3 regions of the Pseudomonas sp. MM227 genome follow, and region 1 is predicted to be linked to each of the others. Evidence: predicted binding sites of a transcription regulator. Region 1 holds the regulator's gene; each other region holds the start of a gene.
The links. Region 1 encodes sigma-54, which starts transcription at its own class of promoters, with help from an activator protein. Its sites were predicted from a motif close to ANTGGCATNNANNTTGCTNT; they were not measured.
Positions count from the first base shown of each region.

Region 2: the regulator sigma-54 is predicted to act here: its motif matches at 3,395-3,414, upstream of ONG87_RS13405 (flagellar basal body rod protein FlgF).
Region 3: the regulator sigma-54 is predicted to act here: its motif matches at 1,869-1,888, upstream of nirB (nitrite reductase large subunit NirB).

Region 1 is NZ_OX352319.1:944,561-952,040, reverse strand. It holds gene lptC (LPS export ABC transporter periplasmic protein LptC) at 1-360, shown strand, start outside; gene lptA (lipopolysaccharide transport periplasmic protein LptA) at 347-892, shown strand; gene lptB (LPS export ABC transporter ATP-binding protein) at 892-1,617, shown strand; gene ONG87_RS04230 (RNA polymerase factor sigma-54) at 1,781-3,274, shown strand; gene raiA (ribosome-associated translation inhibitor RaiA) at 3,353-3,661, shown strand; gene ptsN (PTS IIA-like nitrogen regulatory protein PtsN) at 3,674-4,138, shown strand; gene rapZ (RNase adapter RapZ) at 4,141-4,998, shown strand; gene ONG87_RS04210 (HPr family phosphocarrier protein) at 5,015-5,287, shown strand; gene ONG87_RS04205 (ZIP family metal transporter) at 5,379-6,272, opposite strand; gene ONG87_RS04200 (superoxide dismutase) at 6,283-6,894, opposite strand; gene ONG87_RS04195 (DUF2753 domain-containing protein) at 6,897-7,349, opposite strand; partial or broken gene aspA (aspartate ammonia-lyase) at 7,380-7,480, opposite strand, start outside.
Region 2 is NZ_OX352319.1:2,962,160-2,969,639, reverse strand. It holds gene flgB (flagellar basal body rod protein FlgB) at 123-530, shown strand; gene flgC (flagellar basal body rod protein FlgC) at 534-977, shown strand; gene flgD (flagellar hook assembly protein FlgD) at 993-1,694, shown strand; gene flgE (flagellar hook protein FlgE) at 1,723-3,033, shown strand; gene ONG87_RS13410 (hypothetical protein) at 3,047-3,232, shown strand; gene ONG87_RS13405 (flagellar basal body rod protein FlgF) at 3,466-4,203, shown strand; gene flgG (flagellar basal-body rod protein FlgG) at 4,253-5,038, shown strand; gene flgH (flagellar basal body L-ring protein FlgH) at 5,109-5,804, shown strand; gene ONG87_RS13390 (flagellar basal body P-ring protein FlgI) at 5,817-6,926, shown strand; gene flgJ (flagellar assembly peptidoglycan hydrolase FlgJ) at 6,938-7,480, shown strand, end outside.
Region 3 is NZ_OX352319.1:1,400,863-1,408,342, reverse strand. It holds gene nirB (nitrite reductase large subunit NirB) at 1-1,723, opposite strand, end outside; gene ONG87_RS06435 (bifunctional nitrate reductase/sulfite reductase flavoprotein subunit alpha) at 1,992-5,771, opposite strand; gene ONG87_RS06430 (hypothetical protein) at 6,152-6,289, opposite strand; gene ONG87_RS06425 (hypothetical protein) at 6,286-7,164, opposite strand; gene ONG87_RS06420 (TlpA disulfide reductase family protein) at 7,346-7,480, opposite strand, start outside.

The sequences.
Region 1 (7,480 bases):
GTCGAGCACGTGAAGACGTCGCAGGTCACTTTGCTGACCAAGCCCGACATGCAGCTGTACCGCGGAACCGTCTATCCATGGCACGTGACCAGCGATCGCGGCGAAGTCAATCCCGATGGCAGCGAAGTCGAGCTGATCGATTCGGTGCGCATCGCGCGTACCGATCAGAAAAGCCGCGCTACGCTGATCACCAGCTCGCGCATGACCGTTTTCCCACAGAAGCAATATGCGCAGACCGACCAAGACGTTAGAATCGACGGCGCCGGTGGCGTGTCGACGGCCAAGGGCATGAAAGCGTATCTGAATGACAGCAAGATCAACTTGCTGTCCAACGTAAGAGGACAGTATGAGGCTCGTTAAAACCCTCCCCTTTTTGCTCAGCCTGAGCGCAGCACTGGGAAGCGCGAGCGCCTGGGCACTGCCCACTGACCGCGATCAGCCCATTCATATCCAGTCCGACGATGCCCAGCTCGACGACAAACAGGGTGTGGCGACCTACAAGGGCAATGTGATCATTACCCAAGGGTCGATGAAGATCACCGGCAATACCGTGACCATCACCCGCAATGCCACGGGCGACGTGGACGTGTTCACTGCTGTCGGCAACCTGGCCTACTACGAGCAGAAACCCGCCGCCGACAAGCCCATCGTGCAGGCCTACGGCATGACCATCCAGTACTTCGCGGCGCAGAACCGCATCGTGCTGATCGACAAGGCCAAGGTCATCAACGACGGCAACACGTCCGAAGGCGAGAAGATCGTCTACGACACCGTGCGCCAGGTGGTCAACGCCGGCCGTGCCACGGGCAGCAAGGTCACCACGCCTCGTCCGCGCATCGACATGGTGATCCAGCCGAAGAAGAAATCCGACGCACCGCAGAAGGCCCAGTAATGGCAGTTCTGAAAGCGCAGCACCTGGCCAAGAGCTACAAGAGCCGGCAAGTCGTACGCGACGTCAGCCTGTCCATCGAAAGCGGGCAGATCGTCGGCCTGCTGGGCCCCAACGGGGCCGGCAAGACCACCTGTTTCTACATGATCGTCGGCCTGGTGCAGGCCGATCAGGGCCGTGTGCTCATCGACGACCTGGACGTCAGTCACCAGCCGATGCATGGCCGCGCCCGCTCCGGCATCGGTTACCTGCCGCAGGAGGCCTCGATCTTCCGCAAGCTGTCGGTGGCCGACAACATCATGGCCATTCTGGAAACCCGCAAGGAACTCGATGCCACGGCTCGGCTGGCAGAGCTCGAAGGCCTGCTGCAGGAATTCCACATCACGCACATCCGCGACAACCTGGGCATGAGTCTTTCGGGGGGTGAACGTCGCCGCGTAGAGATCGCCCGCGCCCTGGCCACCGCACCCAAGTTCATCCTGCTCGACGAACCCTTCGCCGGTGTCGATCCGATTTCGGTCGGCGACATCAAGCAGATTATCCACCACCTCAAGACCAAGGGCATCGGCGTATTGATCACCGACCACAACGTCCGCGAGACCCTGGATATCTGCGAAACGGCCTACATCGTCAACGACGGCCAGCTGATTGCCGAAGGCGATGCCCAGACCATTCTGGCCAACGATCTGGTGCGCGAAGTCTACCTGGGCCACGAGTTCCGCTTGTAAGGCCCGAGGGCGCCAGCGCCCTCCCACGGGCATTAATTTTCATGGCGCCCTAGGCAAACACTCAGGTTTCAGGCATATAATTTGCTTACGACATAAGCCGGGTGCTTCGGTACCCGTAGTAGAAGGCGCTTCGCGCCGGCGACCAAGGTGTTAAGTTCCTGCCATGAAACCATCGCTCGTCCTACGTATGGGCCAGCAACTGACGATGACACCGCAGTTGCAACAGGCCATCCGCCTTCTCCAGCTATCGACCCTGGACCTCCAACAGGAGATTCAGGAAGCGCTGGAATCCAATCCCATGCTCGAACGCCAGGAAGAAGGCGACGACTTCGACAACAGCGACCCGCTGGCCGACAAGGTCGAGCAGACACCGCCCCAGGAAATCCAGGAGCCGAGCTTCCAGGAATCCGCGCCTACGGTCGACAACCTCGAGGAAGGCGACTGGAACGAGCGCATCCCCAGCGAACTGCCTGTGGACACCGCCTGGGAAGACATCTACCAGACCAGCGCCAGCAGCCTGCCGAGCAACGATGACGACGAGTGGGACTTCACCACGCGCACATCGGTCGGCGAAAGCCTGCAGACGCATCTGTTGTGGCAGCTGAACCTGGCGCCCATGTCCGACACCGATCGGCTGATCGCCGTGACCATCATCGACTGCATCAACAACCAGGGTTACCTGGACGAGACGCTGCAGGAAATCTGCGAGTCTTTCGATCCTGAACTGGACATCGAGCTGGATGAGATCGAAGCGGTGCTGCACCGCATCCAGCAGTTCGAGCCCGCTGGCATTGGCGCCCGCAACCTGAGCGAATGCCTGATGCTGCAGCTGCGCCAGCTGCCGCCCAAGACCCGTTGGCTGGCCGAAGCCCAGCGCCTGGTCAGCGACTTCATCGACATGCTCGGCTCGCGCGACTACAGCCAGCTGATGCGCCGCATGAAGCTCAAGGAAGACGAGCTGCGCCAGGTCATCGAGCTGGTGCAGAGCCTCAATCCGCGACCCGGCTCGCAGATCGAATCCAGCGAGCCGGAATACGTCGTGCCCGATGTCATCGTGCGCAAGGACAGCGACCGCTGGCTGGTCGAGCTCAATCAGGAGTCCGTGCCACGCCTGCGAGTCAATCCGCAGTACGCCGGTTTCGTGCGGCGCGCCGATACCAGCGCCGACAACACCTTCATGCGCAACCAGCTGCAGGAAGCGCGCTGGTTCATCAAGAGCCTGCAGAGCCGTAACGAGACCCTGATGAAGGTGGCGACGCAGATCGTCGAGCACCAGCGCGGCTTCCTCGACTATGGCGACGAGGCCATGAAGCCTCTGGTGCTGCACGACATCGCCGAGGCGGTGGGCATGCACGAATCGACCATTTCACGGGTGACCACGCAGAAATACATGCATACACCCCGTGGCATATACGAGCTGAAATACTTTTTTTCGAGCCATGTCAGTACCTCGGAAGGTGGCGAATGCTCCTCCACGGCGATCCGCGCGATCATCAAGAAACTGGTCGCGGCCGAAAATCAGAAAAAGCCGTTGAGTGACAGCAAGATCGCTGGTTTACTGGAGGCACAAGGCATCCAGGTAGCCCGCCGAACGGTCGCCAAGTATCGCGAATCCCTCGGGATTGCGCCGTCCAGCGAACGCAAGCGGTTGATGTAGCCCTGCGATGTGCCACAGCGTTCCAGTGGCAGGCACCCAAGCCTGCTTCTTTATGCAATGGCAATAAGGAGAAGCGGTATGCAAGTCAACATCAGTGGACACCAACTGGATGTGACCGAACCCCTGCGAACCTACATCGGGGAAAAACTCGAGCGGCTCGAACGTCATTTCGACAAGATCACCAACGTTCAGGTGATCATGGAGGTCGAGAAGCTCAAACAGAAAATCGAAGCCACCCTGCGCATACCCGGTGGTGAGGTGGTTGCCAACGCCGAACATGACGACATGTACGCGGCCATCGACCTGCTTACCGACAAGCTGGATCGCCAACTCAAAAAGCATAAGGAAAAACAGCAAAGTCTGCTGCAAGGCGCGACTGCTCGCTGACACTCCCCACTCATGATCCGACTAGAAACCATCCTGACCCCCGGCCGTTCATGCGTGAACGTGCCGGGCGGCAGCAAGAAGAAAGCACTCGAAAACATCGCCGAGTTGATCGGTCGCGAAGTGCCCACGCTGGATACCCAAACGGTATTCGAAGCGCTCGTTGCCCGTGAAAAACTGGGCTCGACCGGATTCGGCAACGGCATTGCCATCCCGCATTGTCGCCTGAAGGGCTGCGATACACCCGTCAGCGCCCTTATCCACCTGAGCGCCCCGATCGACTACGACGCCATCGACGGCGCTCCCGTGGATCTGCTGTTCGTGCTTCTGGTACCCGAAGCGGCCACCGATGCCCACCTGGAGTTGCTCCGCCAGATCGCCAGCATGCTCGATCGCAAGGAAGTGCGTGAGAAACTGCGTTCGGCGCCCAGCAATCAAGCCTTGTACCAAGTGGTACTGGACGAACAGAGCGGTCATTAACCATGCGTTTGATCATCGTCAGTGGCCGCTCAGGCTCAGGCAAGAGCACTGCCCTGGATGTTCTCGAAGACAACGGTTTCTATTGCATCGACAACCTGCCGGCCGGGTTACTACCCGAACTGGCAGAGCGTGCCCTGATCCACACCGAGCTGGCACAGCCGCAGGTAGCGGTGTCAATCGATGCGCGCAACCTGCCCAGCCATTTATCACGTTTTCCCCAACTGCTGGCCGAAGTACGGGCCAAGCACATCAATTGCGATGTTCTGTACCTGGACGCCGACGAAGAAACGCTGCTCAAGCGTTTTTCCGAGACCCGTCGCCGCCACCCGCTGAGCAACGAGAGCCGCTCGCTGGCCGAGGCCATCCGCGTCGAAAGCGACCTGCTCGGGCCCATCGTCGATCTGGCCGACCTCAAGATCAACACGACCAACCTGAACCTCTACCAGCTGCGCGATGCAATCAAGGTCCGGCTGCTGAACAAGCCAGAGCCTGGTACGGCCTTTCTGGTGGAGTCATTCGGGTTCAAGCGCGGCATGCCCATAGACGCCGACCTGGTGTTCGACGTGCGCTGCCTGCCCAACCCCTACTGGAAGCCGGAGCTGCGAGAACAGTCCGGGCTCGACGCCCCGGTCGCCGAATACCTGGCGGCCCAGCCGGACGTCGAAGAGATGTACCAGGACATCTCCTCCTACCTGCTCAAATGGCTGCCGCGCTTCGCCGCCAGCAGTCGCGCCTATGTCACCATCGCCATCGGCTGTACAGGCGGGCATCATCGCTCGGTATACTTGACCGAGCGCCTGGGCCGATTGCTGCAGCAGTCGCTCAAGAACGTCCAGGTTCGCCATCGCGACCTCAGCTGAAAGGATCCCCCGCGCAATGCCCGCCCTCCAAGTAGAAATCATCAACAAGCTCGGCCTGCACGCCCGCGCCGCAGCGAAATTCGTCGGCGTGGCGGGACGCTTTCCCTGCCAGGTACGCGTCGGCCGCACACCAGAAGCTTTGGTCGACGGCAAGAGCATCATGGGTGTAATGATGTTGGCAGCCGGAAAAGGCACCACCATTCACCTGCACACCGAAGGCGAGCAGGATCAGCAGGCGCTCGATGCCATCGTCAAACTGATCAACGACAAGTTCGACGAAGGCGAGTAAAGCCAGCCAACGGCCGAGAAGCAGAACCCGGTAGCGGCAGTCGAGTACTGCGCTACGTCAGGTTCTGAGCTCTGGGTTCAAGGGTCAGGGGTCAAGACAGCGCAGTGTCCATGACCATCATCAGGCAGAACCCTACACACAGGCCCAGGCTCGCCAACTTGTGATGACCATTGCTGCGTGACTCGGGAATGATCTCGTGGGTCACTACCAGCAGCATCGCGCCGGCCGCGAAGGCCAGGCCCAAGGGCAGCAACAGCTCGCCCATGCGCACCAACCAGGCACAGAGCACGGCGAATACCGGCTCGACCAGCCCAGACGCGGCGCCAATCAGGAAAGCTTTGTAGCGCGCCATTCCGGCACCTGCCAGTACCAGCGCAATCACCAGGCCCTCGGGGACGTCCTGCAGGGCAATGCCCATCGCCAGGCTGTCGGCATCGTGCATGCCGCCGCCAGCCGACACGCCGATGGCCATGCCCTCCGGGATGTTGTGAGCAATGATGGCGATCACGAAGATCCAGATACGTGCAGGGATCACAGGCTGCTGCGTGCTGCCCACCAGATAGTCCGGTGTGACTCCGGAAACCCTCCGGTCCACCAGATACAGGCAGAACGCTCCAGACATGATGCCCAGGCTCATCAGGCCACCAGCGCCCCAGCGTGAGAAACCGATGGCCGCTGCCGCATCCAGGCCGGGAATGATCAGCGAGAACGCAGTGGCTGCCAGCATCACGCCCGCGCCGAAACCCAGCAATGTATCGGCCACCGCAACGGGCATGCTGCGAATGACCAGTACCGGGACCGCGCCCAGAGCCGTGCCCAGGGCGCAGATGGCACCGCCTTCGAGCGCACGCAGGATGCGCGGCTCGAGGTCGAGCCAGGCTAGCAGCTCGCCTACCAGCAGGGCCGCGCCTGCCAATAACAGCAACGTGCCCAGCGCCAGGCGAAAGCGGCGAACACTGACCAGCGCGAAGGCCTGCGATCCCATGGCGCGGGGCTCAGTTCACGGCGGCTTGGTAGCGCTTCTCGACATTGGCCCAGTCGACCACGTTGTAGAACGCATTGATGTATTCAGGCCGACGGTTCTGGTACTTGAGGTAGTAGGCGTGCTCCCAGACGTCCAGGCCCAGAATCGGCGTGTTGCCATTCATCAATGGGCTGTCCTGGTTGCCGCTGCTCTCCACCACCAGCTTCTTTTCCGGGGTGACGCTGAGCCAGGCCCAGCCACTGCCGAAGCGGCTCAGCGCGGCTTTGGTGAACGCTTCCTTGAAGGCATCGAACCCACCCAGCTCGGTTTCGATGGCCTGAGCCACGCTGCCCTGCGGCTGACCGCCACCGTTGGGCGACATGACTTCCCAGAACAGGCTGTGGTTGGCATGGCCGCCGCCGTGGTTGGTGACGGCGCCGCGCAGGTTTTCCGGCAGCTGCTTGACCGAGGCGACCAGCTTTTCAACGGGCCACTCGGCGTATTCGGTGCCCTCGATGGCGGCATTGACGTTGGTAATGTAGGTCTGGTGGTGCTTGGTGTGGTGGATTTCCATGGTCGCAGCATCGATGTGCGGCTCCAGGGCATCGTAGGCATACGACAAGGCAGGCAAGGTATAAGGCATTTTCAGTGAACTCCGTAGTGAAGGTTATTGGGTTGCGTGACGACTGGCGCAACGTCGGTGTCGGCGGCACCACACAGCAACCGGTGGGTACGGGGGTATTCGCCATGCTGGCGAGTGAAGCCGAGCAGTTCGGCGTAGGTCTTGCTGGCATGGCGCAGGGCCGCCTCGCGCAGCGCAGGCGGCAGTCGAGAATCCTGGGCGGCGTGCAACAGGCATTCATGAATGGCGCACAGGTACTCTGCGCTTTCTTCGGGTTGATGCAACTGCAGGTGCAGGTCGGCAAGGTTGTGGTGGGAGATGACGCATGCGGCCACTGCTTCGTCGACATCCGCCCAGCGCTCGAACAGCACCTGGGCCCATGCCAGGGCCTGCAGGTAATGCTCGCGCGCCTCGATCAGCTCGCCCCGGACAAAGCTGGCATTGGCCGTCTCCGTAATTCGTTTCCAGTGCTGCATGGCGGATGTCTCCCAGCGGTTGCCCAGCGGTCAGATACCGCCAGCGGTGAGCTTTTCCGGGTCGAGCACGTCGCCGAGCTGTTCGCGACGCAAGTCCATGTGTTCCAGCGCCACATCAATCATCGGCCGAC
Region 2 (7,480 bases), 2.0 Mb from region 1:
TTTCTGGCATCACCCAACGCCTGATAGGCCCGCAACCCGCATGGGACGGGCTTTTTGAGACTTGGCACACTGATTGCTATCTATCCTGCACGAACCATCTGGTCTGCCGCATAGGTACCAACATGAGCATCAGTTTCGACAAAGCGCTGGGCATTCACGAGCAGGCCTTGGGCTTTCGCGCCAAGCGCGCCGAAGTGCTGGCCAACAACATCGCCAACGCCGACACGCCCAACTACAAAGCTCGGGACCTGGACTTCGCCTCGGTGCTGGCAGCGCAGAACGAGCAGAACGGCAAAGGTGCCTTCGGCCTGCAGACCACCAGCAGCAAGCACATCGCCGCCCAGGGCTTCAGCTCGGGCGACGAGACCTTGCAGTACCGCATTTCCACGCAGCCTTCGCTGGACCAGAACACCGTCGATGCGCAGATCGAGCAGTCGAACTACGCCGAGAACTCGGTCAACTTCCAGGCCAGTTTCACCCTGCTCAACAGCAAGTTCAAAGGGCTGGTATCGGCCCTTCGCGGAGATTAAGCCATGTCCCTTGCCAGCGTTTTCAACATTGCCGGTAGCGGCATGAGTGCGCAGACCACGCGCCTGAACACCGTGGCGAGCAACATCGCCAACGCCGAAACCGTGTCGTCCAGCATCGACCAGACCTACCGCGCACGGCATCCGGTGTTCGCCACCATGCTTCAGGGCCAGCAGGCCGGCGACAGCGGTTCGCTGTTCCAGGACCAGGATTCGGCGGGGCAGGGTGTGCAGGTCACCGGCGTGGTCGAGGACCAGAGCGATCTGGAAGCGCGCTACGAGCCCAATCACCCGGCGGCGAACAAGGATGGCTACGTCTACTACCCGAACGTCAACGTGGTCGAGGAAATGGCCGACATGATCTCGGCCAGTCGTTCCTTCCAGACCAACGCCGAACTGATGAATACCGCAAAGACCATGATGCAGAAGGTGCTGACCCTGGGTCAGTGATAGAGGCGAGCGCAGATGACGACTACCAGCATTAACAATGGCGTGAGCGCCTCGGTCCTGGACTCATTGCAGAAGACCACCAGCAGCACCGACAGCTCGACCGGCACCGCCGGCAGTGCGTTGGGCAAGGACGCGTTCCTGCAGCTGCTGGTGACCCAGATGCAGAACCAGAACCCCCTCGATCCCCAGGACAATGGCGAGTTCGTCGCTCAGCTGGCGCAGTTCAGCAGCCTGGAAAGCATGCAGAGCCTGAATGCGTCGGTGGGTACCATCGTCAACAACTACCAATCGTCCCAGGCGCTGCAGGCCTCGTCGCTGGTCGGCCGCTCGGTCATCGCCCAGACCGATACCGCCGTGGTCGACCCCACCAAGGGCCTCACCGGCTCGGTGGCGCTGACCTCGTCGAGCAGCAACACCACGGTGGGCGTCTACGACGCCAAAGGTGACCTGGTGCGCAATATCGATCTGGGCAGCCAGTCCGCCGGCAACGCCGCCTTCACCTGGGATGGCAAGGACAGCAACGGCGCGGTTGCCGCTGCCGGCACCTACACCTTCAAGGCTGCAGCCACCGTCGACGGTACCGCCACGGCCATGAGCACCTACCTTCCAGCCACGGTGAACAGCGTCACCATGGGCACCAACGGCGGTGAACTGACCCTCAACCTCGCTGGACTGGGTAGCGTTGCGCTGTCGAAAGTCCAAACCATCGGAATTTGAGCCGCTTCGTCCGGCGCAGGAGTACAGCATGACTTTCAATATCGGCCTCAGCGGTCTTTCGGCAGCCAACAAGGCGCTCAACGTCACCGGCAACAACATTGCCAACGTCGCGACCACCGGCTTCAAATCCTCGCGCGCGGAATTCGCCGACCAGTACGCCGCATCCATTCGCGCCACGGCCGGCAAGACCAGCGTGGGCAGCGGTGTGACCACCGCGGCCGTGTCGCAGCAGTTCACTCAGGGCAACATCGCCTCGACCGGGCAGAGCCTCGACCTGGCGATCAACGGCAACGGCTTCTTCGTGCTCAACGATGGTGGCCAGAAGCTCTACACCCGTGCCGGTGCCTTCTACAGCGACAAGGACGGCAACGTCGTCGACGTGAGCGGCAACAACCTGCAGGGCTACAACGCCCAGGACGGCGTAGTGCAGACGGGCGTCTTGACCAACCTGAAAATCGACTCCGCGAACCTGCAGCCCAAAGCGACCTCGAAAATCGCCGAAACGGTCAACCTCAACTCCAGCGCGCCGCAGGCGACCATTACCCCGTTCGACCCGAGCAACGTCAAAAGCTACAACTACACCTTCAACACCGATGTGTACGACAGCCTGGGCAACGCCCACCAGATGAACCAGTACTTCGTCAAGGATGCCACGGCCAACAGCTGGACCATGCACACCACCATCGACGGTCGCAATCCGTCCGATCCGACGGCCACCACGCCGTTGGTCAATACCTTGAGCTTCAAGTCCGACGGCAGCCTCATCGTGCCCGCTCAGGGTAACGTGCCTGGTGGCCTGGGCATCAACGCCGACAAGAGCTTCAACCTCGCCGGCTGGGTGCCTTCCACCCGTGGCGCCGATGGAACCTGGACACCCAACGGTGCGACGGCCAATGCCGGTGGCGTGGCGTTGGACATGCTGGCGACCACGCAATACAACTCGGCATCGGCCACCTCGGCCAAGACCCAGGACGGCTACGCCACAGGTGAGCTGACCGGTCTGTCGGTGGACGGCACGGGCAACATGTTCGCCAACTTCACCAACGGCCAGAACAAGGTCATCGGTCAGGTGGCCATGGCCAGCTTCGCCAACATGCAAGGCCTGGCGCCCAATGGCGGCACCAACTGGAAGGAGTCGTTCGCTTCCGGTACCGCCGTGATCGGTACGCCCGATACCGGTGTCATGGGCAACCTGCAGTCCCAGGCGCTGGAAGACTCCAACGTCGACCTGACGGCCGAGCTGGTGAACCTGATCAAGGCGCAGAGCAACTACCAGGCGAATGCCAAGACCATTTCCACCGAAAGCACCGTGATGCAGACCATCATCCAGATGACCTGATGAGGGCAGGGCAGTGATCCGGTGTCTGTGTGCAGCCCTGGTCATCGCCGCAACCTGCGCGATGGCCGTGGCGGCGCCCGCGCCCTGGTACACCTACCAGAGCCTGGCGAGCGGCCGCTACCTGTGCAGTCAGGTCGACCCTGGCCCGCATTACCGTCGCTTCGCCGGGCCGTTCAGCAACGCCGGCTGCCGTCGTTGAAGACGGCGCCGTCGAGCCTCGCCCTGATGTTGCGACGTAAATCCATTCTCTCGTTGCCGCTAGCGGCAATCCGGCGCCGACTTTTCGGCGTCAAGCTTTCAGTCCGCTTCGGCCGGACCGCTGCAACCCCCGTCCTAGAGGGGCTGTAGCCGTATTGGCAAAGTTGGCCCGCATATTGCTCTACCTCTCTCAGTACAGCAGTAGACGGCATTCGCCCGTCGAGGGAGACAACTGTGGACAAGATGCTCTATGTGGCAATGACCGGTGCCAGCCAGAACGCGCTGGCGCAGAAGGCGCATGCCAACAACCTGGCCAACATTTCCACCACCGGCTTCAAGCGTGACCTGGAACAGGCGCGTTCCATGCCGGTGTTCGGCGATACCTTTCCTTCGCGGGCCTATGCCCTGACCGAACGTCCGGCCACCGATTTCAGTGGCGGCGCGCTGCAGGAAACCGGCCGGGATCTGGACGTCGCGGTGGGCGGCAACGGCTTCATCGCCGTACAGACACCCGACGGCGGCGAAGCCTACGTCCGCACCGCCAGCATGAACGTCGACGCGCTCGGTGTGCTGCGCGCCGGCAATGGTTTGCCGGTCATGGGCAACGGCGGTCCGATCGCCGTGCCGCCCGACGAGAAAATCGAAATCGGCATGGACGGCACCATCAGTATTCGTGGTCTGGGGCAGGCTCCCAACGTCATGGCCCAGGTCGACCGCATCAAGCTGGTCAATCCGGACGTGAAAACCCTGACCAAGGGCCTGGACGGTCTGATCCACACCTCCAGCGGCCAACCGGCACCTGCCGACGCTGCGGTCCGTGTCGAGTCCGGCTTCCTGGAAGCGAGCAACGTCAATGCGGTCGAGGAAATGACCTCCGTGCTGGCGCTCTCCAAGCAGTTCGAACTGCACATCAAGATGATGAGCACCGCCAAAGAAGGCGACGAGGCCATGGCCCGGGTCTTGCAAATCTAATTCCAGCGTAGCGATCGCGCCGTAAACCAGGCGCTCCAGGAGAAGACACATGCTTCCAGCACTATGGGTCAGCAAGACCGGCCTCCAGGCTCAGGACACCAACCTGACCACGATTTCCAACAACCTGGCGAACGTGTCGACCACGGGTTTCAAGCGCGATCGCGCCGAATTCCAGGACCTGCTCTACCAGATCAAACGTCAGCCCGGTGCCCAGTCGACCCAGGACAGCGAACTGCCGTCGGGCCTGCAGGTCGGTACCGGTGTGCGCATTGTCGGCACCCAGAAGAACTTCACCGCCGGCAGCCTGCAGACCACCGACCAGCCGCTGGACATGGCCATCAACGGTCGCGGCTTCTTTCAGGTGATGCAGCCCGACGGCACCGTTTCCTACACGCGTGACGGTACCTTCCACCTGAACTCCGACGGCCAGATCGTCACCGCCCAGGGCCTGGCGCTGGAACCTGCCATCGTCGTTCCCAACGAAGCGCAGACTTTCACCGTAGGCACCGACGGCACCGTGTCCATCACCACCGCCGGCAACGCCGCTTCGCAGGTGATCGGCAACCTGCAGACCGCCGACTTCATCAACCCGGCCGGCCTGCAGGCCATCGGTGGCAACCTGTTCCTGGAAACCGCCTCCAGCGGCGCGCCGCAAGTGGCAACGCCCGGCCTGAACGGCGCCGGTACGGTACTGCAGAACACTCTGGAAAACTCCAACGTGAGCACTGTGGAAGAGCTGGTCAACATGATCACCACCCAGCGTGCCTACGAGATGAACTCCAAGGTCATCTCCACTGCCGACCAGATGCTGCAGAACCTGACCCAGAACCTGTAATCCGGGTCCATCCGTAATCCCCAAGCTACCTGGGCGCCGCGTGCGCCGGCTACACCGTGAGGTCTGTGTCATGCGTCGTGTCTCGATTGTTCTTGCCCTGAGTGGAATGGCCTTGCTGACCGGTTGCGTCGCGCCGCCGGCCAAGCCCAACGACCCGTACTACGCCCCGGTGCTGCCGCGCACTCCGATGCCTGCCGCCGCCAACAACGGCTCGATCTACCAGGCCGGCTTCGAGCAGAACCTGTACAGCGACCGCAAGGCGTTCCGCGTGGGCGATATCATCACCATCACCCTCAACGAGCGGACCAGTGCCAGCAAGAGCGCCAACTCCAAGGTCGGCAAGGACAGCAACAACAGCCTGGGCCTGACCTCGCTGTTCGGAGCGGGTGTGAACACCAACAACCCGCTGGGCAGTGGCGACCTGAGCCTCAATGCAGGCTACAGCGGCACTCGCGCCACCAACGGCACCGCGGCGGCAGCGCAGAACAACAGCCTGACCGGTTCGGTCACGGTCACGGTGGCCGACGTGCTGCCCAACGGCATCATCTCGGTTCGCGGCGAGAAGTGGATGACGCTCAATACCGGCGAAGAGCTGGTGCGCATTTCCGGTCTGGTCCGCGCCGATGACATTGCCACCGACAACACCGTGTCCTCGACGCGGGTAGCCGATGCGCGCATCACCTATTCGGGCACCGGTTCGTTTGCCGAGGCCAGTCAGCCGGGTTGGTTCGACCGGTTCTTTGCCAGTCCACTGTTTCCTTTCTGAGTGCGCCCGTCCATGCTCAACTTCAAACACCTGATCGCCGCTGCCCTGCTGTTGTCCGCCGCGTTCGGCGTTCAGGCCGAGCGCCTCAAGGACATCGCCAGCATTTCCGGCGTGCGCACCAACCAGCTGATCGGCTATGGCCTGGTCGTGGGCCTCAATGGCACCGGCGACCAGACCACGCAGACGCCATTCACCCTGCAGACCTTCAACAACATGCTCTCCCAGTTCGGCATCAAGGTGCCGCCGGGCTCGGGCAACGTGCAGCTCAAGAACGTCGCCGCCGTGTCGATCCATGCCGACCTGCCGGCGTTCGCCAAGCCGGGACAGGTGGTCGATATCACCGTGTCGTCCATCGGTAACTCGAAAAGCCTGCGCGGTGGCAGCCTGTTGATGACCCCGCTCAAGGGTATCGATGGCAACGTCTATGCCATCGCCCAAGGCAACCTGGTCGTCGGTGGTTTTGACGCCGAAGGCCGCGACGGGTCGAAAATCACCGTCAATGTGCCGTCGGCAGGACGGATTCCTGGCGGTGCCAGCGTCGAGCGTGCCGTGCCCAGTGGCTTCAATCAGGGCAACAGCCTGACGCTGAACCTCAACCGCTCGGACTTCACGACCGCCAAGCACATCGTCGACAAGATCAACGAGCTTCTTGGCCCGGGAGTTGCACAGGCTATTGACGGGGGCTCGGTGCGCGTCACTGCTCCGGTCGACCCCAGCCAGCGCGTGGACTACCTATCGATCCTCGAGAACCTCGATGTCGACGTAGGGCAGGCGGTGGCCAAGGTGATCATCAATTCGCGCACCGGCACCATCGTGATTGGCCAGAACGTCAAGGTATCGCCTGCGGCAGTGACCCACGGCAGCCTGACGGTGACCATTACCGAAGACCCGATCGTCAGCCAGCCAGGGCCTTTGTCCGGTGGCGAAACGGCGGTGGTGCCACGTTCGCGGGTCAGCGCCCAGCAGGAAGCCAAACCGATGTTCAAGTTTGGCCCTGGCACCACGCTCGACGAGATCGTCCGCGCGGTCAACCAGGTGGGGGCAGCGCCCGGTGACTTGATGGCCATTCTCGAAGCCCTGAAACAGGCCGGCGCATTGCAGGCCGACCTGATCGTGATTTGAGGTAACAGCTGATGGAAATGCCGAATGGTGGAGTATCGGGAACACGGGATTCGGGGGCTTACACAGACCTCAATCGCCTGAGCTCGTTGAAAGTCGGGGATCGCGACAGCGAGGCCAACCTGCGCAAGGTGGCCCAGGAATTCGAGTCGCTGTTCCTCGGTGAAATGCTCAAGTCCATGCGCTCGGCAAATGACGTGTTGGCCAAGGACAACCCGCTGAACACCGAAACCACCAAGCAGTACCAGTCGATGTACGACCAGCAGCTGTCCGTGACCCTCTCCAAGGAAGGTGGCGGTATCGGCCTGCAGGACGTGCTCATGCGCCAGTTGTCCAAGACCAAGGGCGTGGCCCGTGCCGGCGCGAACCCGTTCGCCCATGCCGACAACAGCTTGAACAAGCCGCTGGGTGCCACTCGCGACGCCTCGGCCGATGCCAAGGCCGCCGGCAGCGTTGGTCACAACGACATGGCCTTGCTCAACCAGCGTCGGCTGTCGTTGCCCAGCAAGCTTGCCGACCGTCTGGTGGCCGGCATCGTGCCGTCGGCGGCCACCGAA
Region 3 (7,480 bases), 460 kb from region 1:
GTGGCACTACCGAGTAGGTACCATTCTTCTGCATGTTGGCCATGAACGTATCGTTGGTGTCCTGCAGCGGCACCAGCGAGGGGTCCATGATCGGCTGGTTCCAGCAGGAGGCGAGGATGTTGCCGACGGTGGGCTTGCACACGTCGCACCCCACTGCGCCGCGGCCGTGGCGGGCAAGCATGTCCTCGAAGCTGGCGATGCCCTCGACACGGGCCAGGGCATAGAGCTCGGCGCGGGTGTAGGCGAAGTGTTCGCACAGGCTCTTGTCGACGCTGACGCCGCGGGCAATCAGCTCATGTTCGAACACCTGCTTGAGCAGCGCGGCGCAGCCGCCGCAACCGGTGCAGGCCTTGGTCTGGGACTTGAGCGCCGACAGGTCGCCACAGCCTCCATCGATGGCAGAACAGATCGCCCCTTTGCTGACGTTGTGGCAGGAGCAGATCATGGCGGTGTCCGGCAACGCATCGGCGCCCAGGGTCGGTGCGCCGTCGGACAACGGCAGGATCAGCGTCGAAGGGTCGGCCGGCAAGGCGATGCCGTTCTGGGCATATTGCAGCAGGGTGTCGTAGTAACTGTTGTCGCCGACCAGCACAGCGCCCAGAACGTGTTTGCCACTGGCGTCCACCACCAGACGACGGTAGCTGGCGTTGGCTTCGTCGATGAAACGGTAGCTCTTGGCGCCCGGCGTAATGGCATGGGCATCACCAATGGAGCCGACGTCGACGCCCAGCAGCTTGAGCTTGGTCGACATGTCGGCGCCGCTGAAGGCCACCGGTGCCTCCCCGGCCAGCTCGCAAGCCACGTTTCGGGCCATGCTGTAGCCTGGCGCCACCAGGCCGAAGACGCTGCCGTTCCACGAAGCGCATTCGCCGATCGCATACACCGCCGGGTCGCTGCTGCGGCAGTGCGGGTCGATGACGATGCCGCCGCGGGCGGCGATCTCCAGGCCGCAGGCGCGGCCCAGCGCATCCTGGGGACGAATCCCGGCGGAGAACACGATCAGGTCGGTTTCCAGGAACTCGCCGCCGTCGAAGTTCATCCGGTAGCGATGGGTCTCGCCGGCCTCGACGTTCTGCGTGGCACGGGAGGTGTGCACGCCCACCCCCAATGCCTCGATGCGCGCACGCAAGGCAGCGCCGCCGTCGACGTCCAATTGCACGGGCATCAGACGCGAGGCGAATTCGACCACATGAGCTTCCAGCCCGAGCGACTTCAAGGCATTCGCCGCTTCGAGGCCGAGCAGACCGCCGCCGACCACCACACCACGGCGCGCACCGCACGCGGCTGCACGAATGGCGTCCAGATCGTCCAGGGTGCGATAGACCAGCCGTGCGTTGCCTTCGCAACCTGGAATCGGTGGCACGAAGGGGAACGAGCCGGTGGCCAGTACCAGCACATCGTAGCCGTGCCGCCCAGTGGCGGTGACCACTTCGCGCGCCTGGCGGTCGATCTCGAGCACCGGCTGGCTCAGGTGCAGGGTGACGCCGTGCAGGCCATACAGCTGGGCATCGCCCAAGGCCAGGGTTTCGGCACACGAGCCGCCGAAGTATTCGGACAAGTGCACTCGATCGTAGGCGCGCTGGCGTTCTTCGCCGAAGACATGGATCTCGTAGCGATCGACCGCGCTGCGCTCGATCAGCTGCTCGACACAATGATGACCGACCATGCCGTTGCCGATAACGATGAGCTTCTGCCGGGGCCTGAGGTTCACGAGCGCATTCATAGGTATCTCCAAGCGGGTCACGGTGTCCTGACCATCGGGCAAAAAAAACGCCTGGAGCGAATGCTCCAGGCGCCTTTGCCTGATGGTCGGATTGAGGTTGTCCGGTAGGGTGATCGTCGTTGATCACCGGGACTTGGCCAAGGTGAAAGCAGATTGCGTGCCAGGGTGGTTTGGTGTGTGTCAGGTAGGGCCTTTCCGCGGGCAGAGGGCTCGCCGCGAAGAAGCCCTCACTGACAACAAGACCCATCCCAGTGCACCACGCACCGTTTCAGTACACATCCCGCACGTAGCGCTTGTCGCGACTGAGCTGCGCCATATAAGCCTCGGTCTGTACCTCGCTCATGCCGCCGTGCTCGGCCACTACCTGCCGCAGCACCGCATCGACATCCTTGGCCATCCGGCTGGCATCCCCGCAGACATAGAAATGGCCACCTTGCTGCAACCATTGCCAGACCTGGGCACCCTGCTGGCGCAAGCGGTCCTGGACGTAGATCTTTTCCGCCTGATCCCTGGAGAACGCTGTATCGAGCCGATGCAGATGGCCGCTGCGCAACCAGGCGTGCAGCTCGTCGCGGTAGTAGAAGTCGCTGAGCTCGCGCTGCTCGCCGAACAGCAGCCAATTGCGTCCGCTGTGGCCGAGCGCCTGCCGCTCGTGGAGGAAGGCGCGAAACGGCGCTATGCCGGTACCCGGTCCGACCATGATCATCGGTGTCTCGGGTTGGCTGGGCACGCGAAACCCGGTGGCCTTGTGCACGAAGATCGGTACCAGCGCCGCCGCCGAGCGATCCGCCAGAAAGCCCGAACACACCCCGCTGCGTACACGCTCGTTGCAGTGATAGCGCACCGTCGAGAGGGTGATGTGCACCTGCTGCGGGTCGGTGCGGGCACTCGAGCTGATGGAATACAGCCGCGGCTGCAGCGGCTTGAGCAGGCCAAGCAGTTCCTGCGTGGTGAGTGTGACGGGAAAGGCGTCGAGCAGGTCGATCAGTTGCCGACCCCACAGCCATTGCTGGAGCTCACCGGCGCGGTCGGGCGTGAGCAGCGTGGCCAGCAGCGGGTCGGCGCAGCGCTGGCCAATGAACGCCAACCACTGCGGGGTGATGCGGGTAATGTCCAGATGCTTGTGCAACGCCACCGCCAGCGGCTGTTCACCCTGCCCCTTGAGCATCACCCGCTCGCTGCTGTCCAGGCCCAGGCACGCCAGCAGTTCCTCGACCAGGCTCATGCAGTTGCTCGGCCACACCCCAAGCGCATCCCCCGCCTCGTACACCAGCCCGCTGTCCTTGAGGTCGAACACCACATGGCGAACTTCCTTCTCGGTGCCCGGCGCATTGAGCACCTGATTGTGCAGGACACGCGCCAGCCATGGCCGCTTGCGGGTGTACAGCGGCGGGGCCTGGGTCGCCAACGGGGTCGTTTCGCCAAGCGGGGCGCCCGCCAGCAGCAGGCCAACGGCCTTGGTCCACTGCTCGGCGAGTTCCTGATCGTCAGGTTCGCACTCGACGCGGGCCAGCAGGCGCTGCCCACCCAACTGCTGCAGGCGTGCGTCCAGCTTGCGGGCGAAGCCACAGAACTGTCCGTAACTCGAATCGCCCAGCGCCAGCACCGCGTAGCGCAGGTCCGGGCAGGGCTCGATGCCCTCGGCCTGCAGCTGCGCCCACAGGCGCACCGCGTTGTCGGGTGCGTCGCCGTCGCCGAAGGTGCTGGTCACCAGCAATACGTCGCGCGCCGCCAGCAGGTCGGCGGTGGTGATCTCGTCCATGCCGCGCAGCAGCACCGGCGCGCCGCGCTCGCGCAGAGTCTGCACGCAGCGCTCGGCGATGGCTTGCGCGTTGCCGGTCTGCGAGGCCCAGAGCACCAGGGTCCCCGCTTGCCCGGCAAGCGGCGCAACGGCGTCGGCCAGCGCTGGATCGAGGTCGTGCAGGGTGATCTTCGGCGAGCCGACCCGTTGCAGGGCCACGGCCGCGAATTTGAACGCGGGCTGTTGCGACAGCGGATCGCTGGCGTCGCTGGTCAACGCATTGATGGCCAGGTCGCTGCCGTAGACATCGCTCCAGTGAAACGGCGCGAAGCAATTGCCTGGCCGCACTCGGTCGCTGATGCGTGCCGGCAATACCGCCTGGCCGCGCCGCGAGCGGACCTGCACTTGATCAGCCTCGCCGATGCTCAGGCGCTCGGCATCGTCGGGGTGGATTTCGATGAACGGGCCAGGGTCGAGCTTGTTCAGCGTAGCGACCTTGCCGGTCTTGGTCAGGGTATGCCACTGGTGCTGCAGACGGCCGGTATTGAGCACCATCGCGAACTGGCCGTCGGGCAGGTCGGCGGGCGGCAGATGCGGACGGGCGAAGAAGCGTCCGCGCCCGCTGGCGGTGGGAAAGCGCGGCCCGGCGTCGGTCAGGTAGCGAATCGGGCTGCGCGGAGCGTCCTGGCCAGGCGCAGAGGGCCATTGCCTTGGCTGCTTGCGCAGTTGCGCATAGCTTGCGCCGCGGATGTCATAGCCGCTCTGCGGATTGTCGAACCCTTGCAGCTCTTCATAGACCTGCTCGGCGCTGGCGTAGTCGAAGCCTTCGGCGAAGCCCATGGCGCAGGCCACACGGGCGATGATCTGCCAGTCGGCCAGGGCCTGTCCCGGTGCGTTCACGGCCTTGGGCATCAAGGTCATGTTGCGCTCGGAGTTGATCATCACCCCTTGCGCCTCGGCCCACAGCGCAGCCGGCAGCAGGACGTCGGCGTAGCGGTTGGTTTCGGTATCGAGAAACGCATCCTGGGTGATCACCAGTTCGGCGGCCTGCAAGCCCTCGATCACTTGCCGGCGGTTGGCGACACTGGCCACCGGGTTGGTGCAGATGATCCAGCAGGCCTTGATTGCGCCCTCGCCCATTTGCCGGAACAGGTCGATGGTACCGGCGTTGCCTTCTTTGCGCAGGCTGCCGGAACGGATGTTCCAGAGCCGCTCGACATGGGCCCGGTCCGCGTCCACCAGCAATGATCGCTGGCCGGGCAGACCCGGCCCCATGTAGCCCATTTCGCGTCCGCCCATGGCATTGGGCTGGCCGGTCAGGGAAAACGGCCCACTGCCCGGACGGCAGATGGCGCCCGTGGCCAAGTGCAGGTTGCACAGCGCATTGGTGTTCCAGGTGCCCTGGATACTCTGGTTCAGCCCCATGGTCCAGCAACTCATCCAGTTCGCCGCGCCGCCGATCCACTGCGCGGCCTGACGGATCGCTCCTTCATCGAGGCCGGTGATCTCGGCGACCCGCGCCGGCGTGTAGTCGGCCAGAAACGCTGGCAATTCCTCCCAACCTTCGGTGTGTGCCGCGATGAACGCCGGGTCGGTACCGCCATCGGCATGCAACAGGTGCAGCAAGCCGTTGAGCAAGGCCAGATCGGTGCCCGGCTCGATCTGCAGGAACAGGTCGGCCTTGTCGGCGGTGGCCGTGCGCCGCGGGTCGACCACGATCAACCTGGCTCCCGCCTTGAGTCGGTCCAACAGGCGCAGGAACAGGATCGGATGACAGTCGGCCATGTTCGCGCCGATCACCAGGAACACGTCGGCGTGATCGAAATCATCATAGGAACCGGGCGGGCCATCGGCACCCAACGACAGCTTGTAGCCGCTCCCCGCACTGGCCATGCACAGCCGCGAGTTGGACTCGATGTGCCGAGTGCGAACGTAGCCCTTGGCAAGCTTGTTGACCAGGTACTGGGCTTCCAGCGACATCTGCCCGGAAACATAGAAAGCCACTGCATCCGGGCCATGTTCATCGAGGATCTGCCGCAAACGGCCACCGGCGTCCGCAATGGCCGCGTCCATGCTCGATTGCACCGGCTCGTGGTCGCGCCCGTGGCGCACGTAGGCATGCTGCATCCGGCCCGGATCAGTCAGCGGCTGGGCACAGCTGCTGCCCTTGGTGCACAGGCGCCCGGCGTTGGCCGGATGCTGCTTGTCACCGCTGACCTTGACCACCCGATCGTTCTCGACGGTCATGACGATACCGCAGCCCACCCCGCAGTACGGGCACACGCTACGGACAGAAGTGCGGGTCATCGGCGTTCCTCGCTGCTGGCTACAAAACAAAAACGGCGCCGGCTGCCTTCGCTCATCAGAGCGGGCAGCACGGCACCGTTGTCGTGTGGGGGGCAATCGGCATCGATTGCATTGTGTGCGAGGGTGCTTGCAATACATGCGCCAACCCCATCGGATCGAGCGGATCACGTTAAACGAGGGTCAGCGCGGTTGAGTGGGTCAGGAATTTTCAGGTGCGGCGCACCGTTGAGGCGCGCTATGCACCGTGGGTGCTCAGCGACTCAGCAAGATGGACAACGTAAAAAAAAGCGCCAAGCCTTACAGTTGATCATGAGCGCACCCAGGCATCATCTATCTGGTGCAGTGAGTCTGCGGCCAATCAATGACCATTGATCAGCGCTTCAGCCACCTAAAGCAATTTCGCTCCTGTTGATCACCTTTTCATTGACCACGCGCCTTACTACCGGGACAGAAGGTTTCTTCGGCGGAATCGGCTTGATATAGCCATTCGGCTTGGATTTCTCGTTGTCGGGTTTCATTTTCTTTCTCCTGGTGGCGCCTCATCCAATGTCATTCGACGAGGGGGGGCTGCAGGTTTGACTGGAGCTGGAGGCTTTGACTGCTGTTCAGCAGTGGCTTTTTCAGAGTCACTCAATGTTCTCGACCTCATTGCAAGCAAAGCATTTTCCAGAATTATAGTCCTTTTTTCCAAATCTGCTATCTGATTACGTCCAGGACCAGCAAGGAGCTGATTCTTTAACGACGAGATCTCATCTCCTACATAGCTGTCCCTGATAGACAGGTTTTTTCTCGGAGACGATGTATCCATATCAAAGACAACGAACAGGACGCTTGCCAACACGAGAGGTATGCACGCGATCAGGAAGGCTGCAACCGATTTGAAGACCCATCTTGAACGTTGCTCGTTGACCAATGCGTTATGAGTTGCGCACCGCACGTAGGTTTGGGAAATATAAGACTCGGTTTCATGTATGGGGTCTACGAGATCAAGTTGTTCGGCATGGCTGACCTGGAAATTATATTTCTTGACCTCACTGTTATAGTTTAGTTGGTCGTCATGGTATTTCTTTACCTCAGCGGCATATGGCATTCGATTGAACTCAGACCCACTGAATGCCCTGCAGTTGAAATAAACAGAAACCGAAATAATGACAATCACCAATAGAATCAAAGAAGCGATCACATAAGCAATACCATGACGTTCAGTGAAGTCCAGAAATCTAGCCAAATACGCAGATACGGACAAGAGCGCGAAGATGGCAGTGAATATCAATTGGGTCTTGATGGAAATACTGTTCTTTATCTCCTCTTCATAGGCATACATTTTCTCATAAGTAACTTCTATGCTTCGATCCTTCAAAATAATCATCCTTAATCCGGTCATTACATCCATGGACGGACTCGATCCTCGTGATCGATTTCCCCCTCGCGGCGGCATCTGTGAATACTAGCACCCGCATGCCTGGGCTCAACGCACGCAGGCAGCATCCATCAGCTGTGCGAAGCCGCGTATGAGTCAGCCAGCCCCTTAGAGCCGGAGTGCAACATCAGGCAAACCCCCTACCTGCGGCTTCTCAGCTTTCGCCGCGCTGCAGGGCTGTCAGGCGCGCCTTGATGCCGGCGGCGGTCTGCTCACCGAGCAACTGGTCGCGCACCTTGCCTTGGGCGTCGATGATATAGGTGACGGGCAAGGCCTGGCTGCGGGGCAG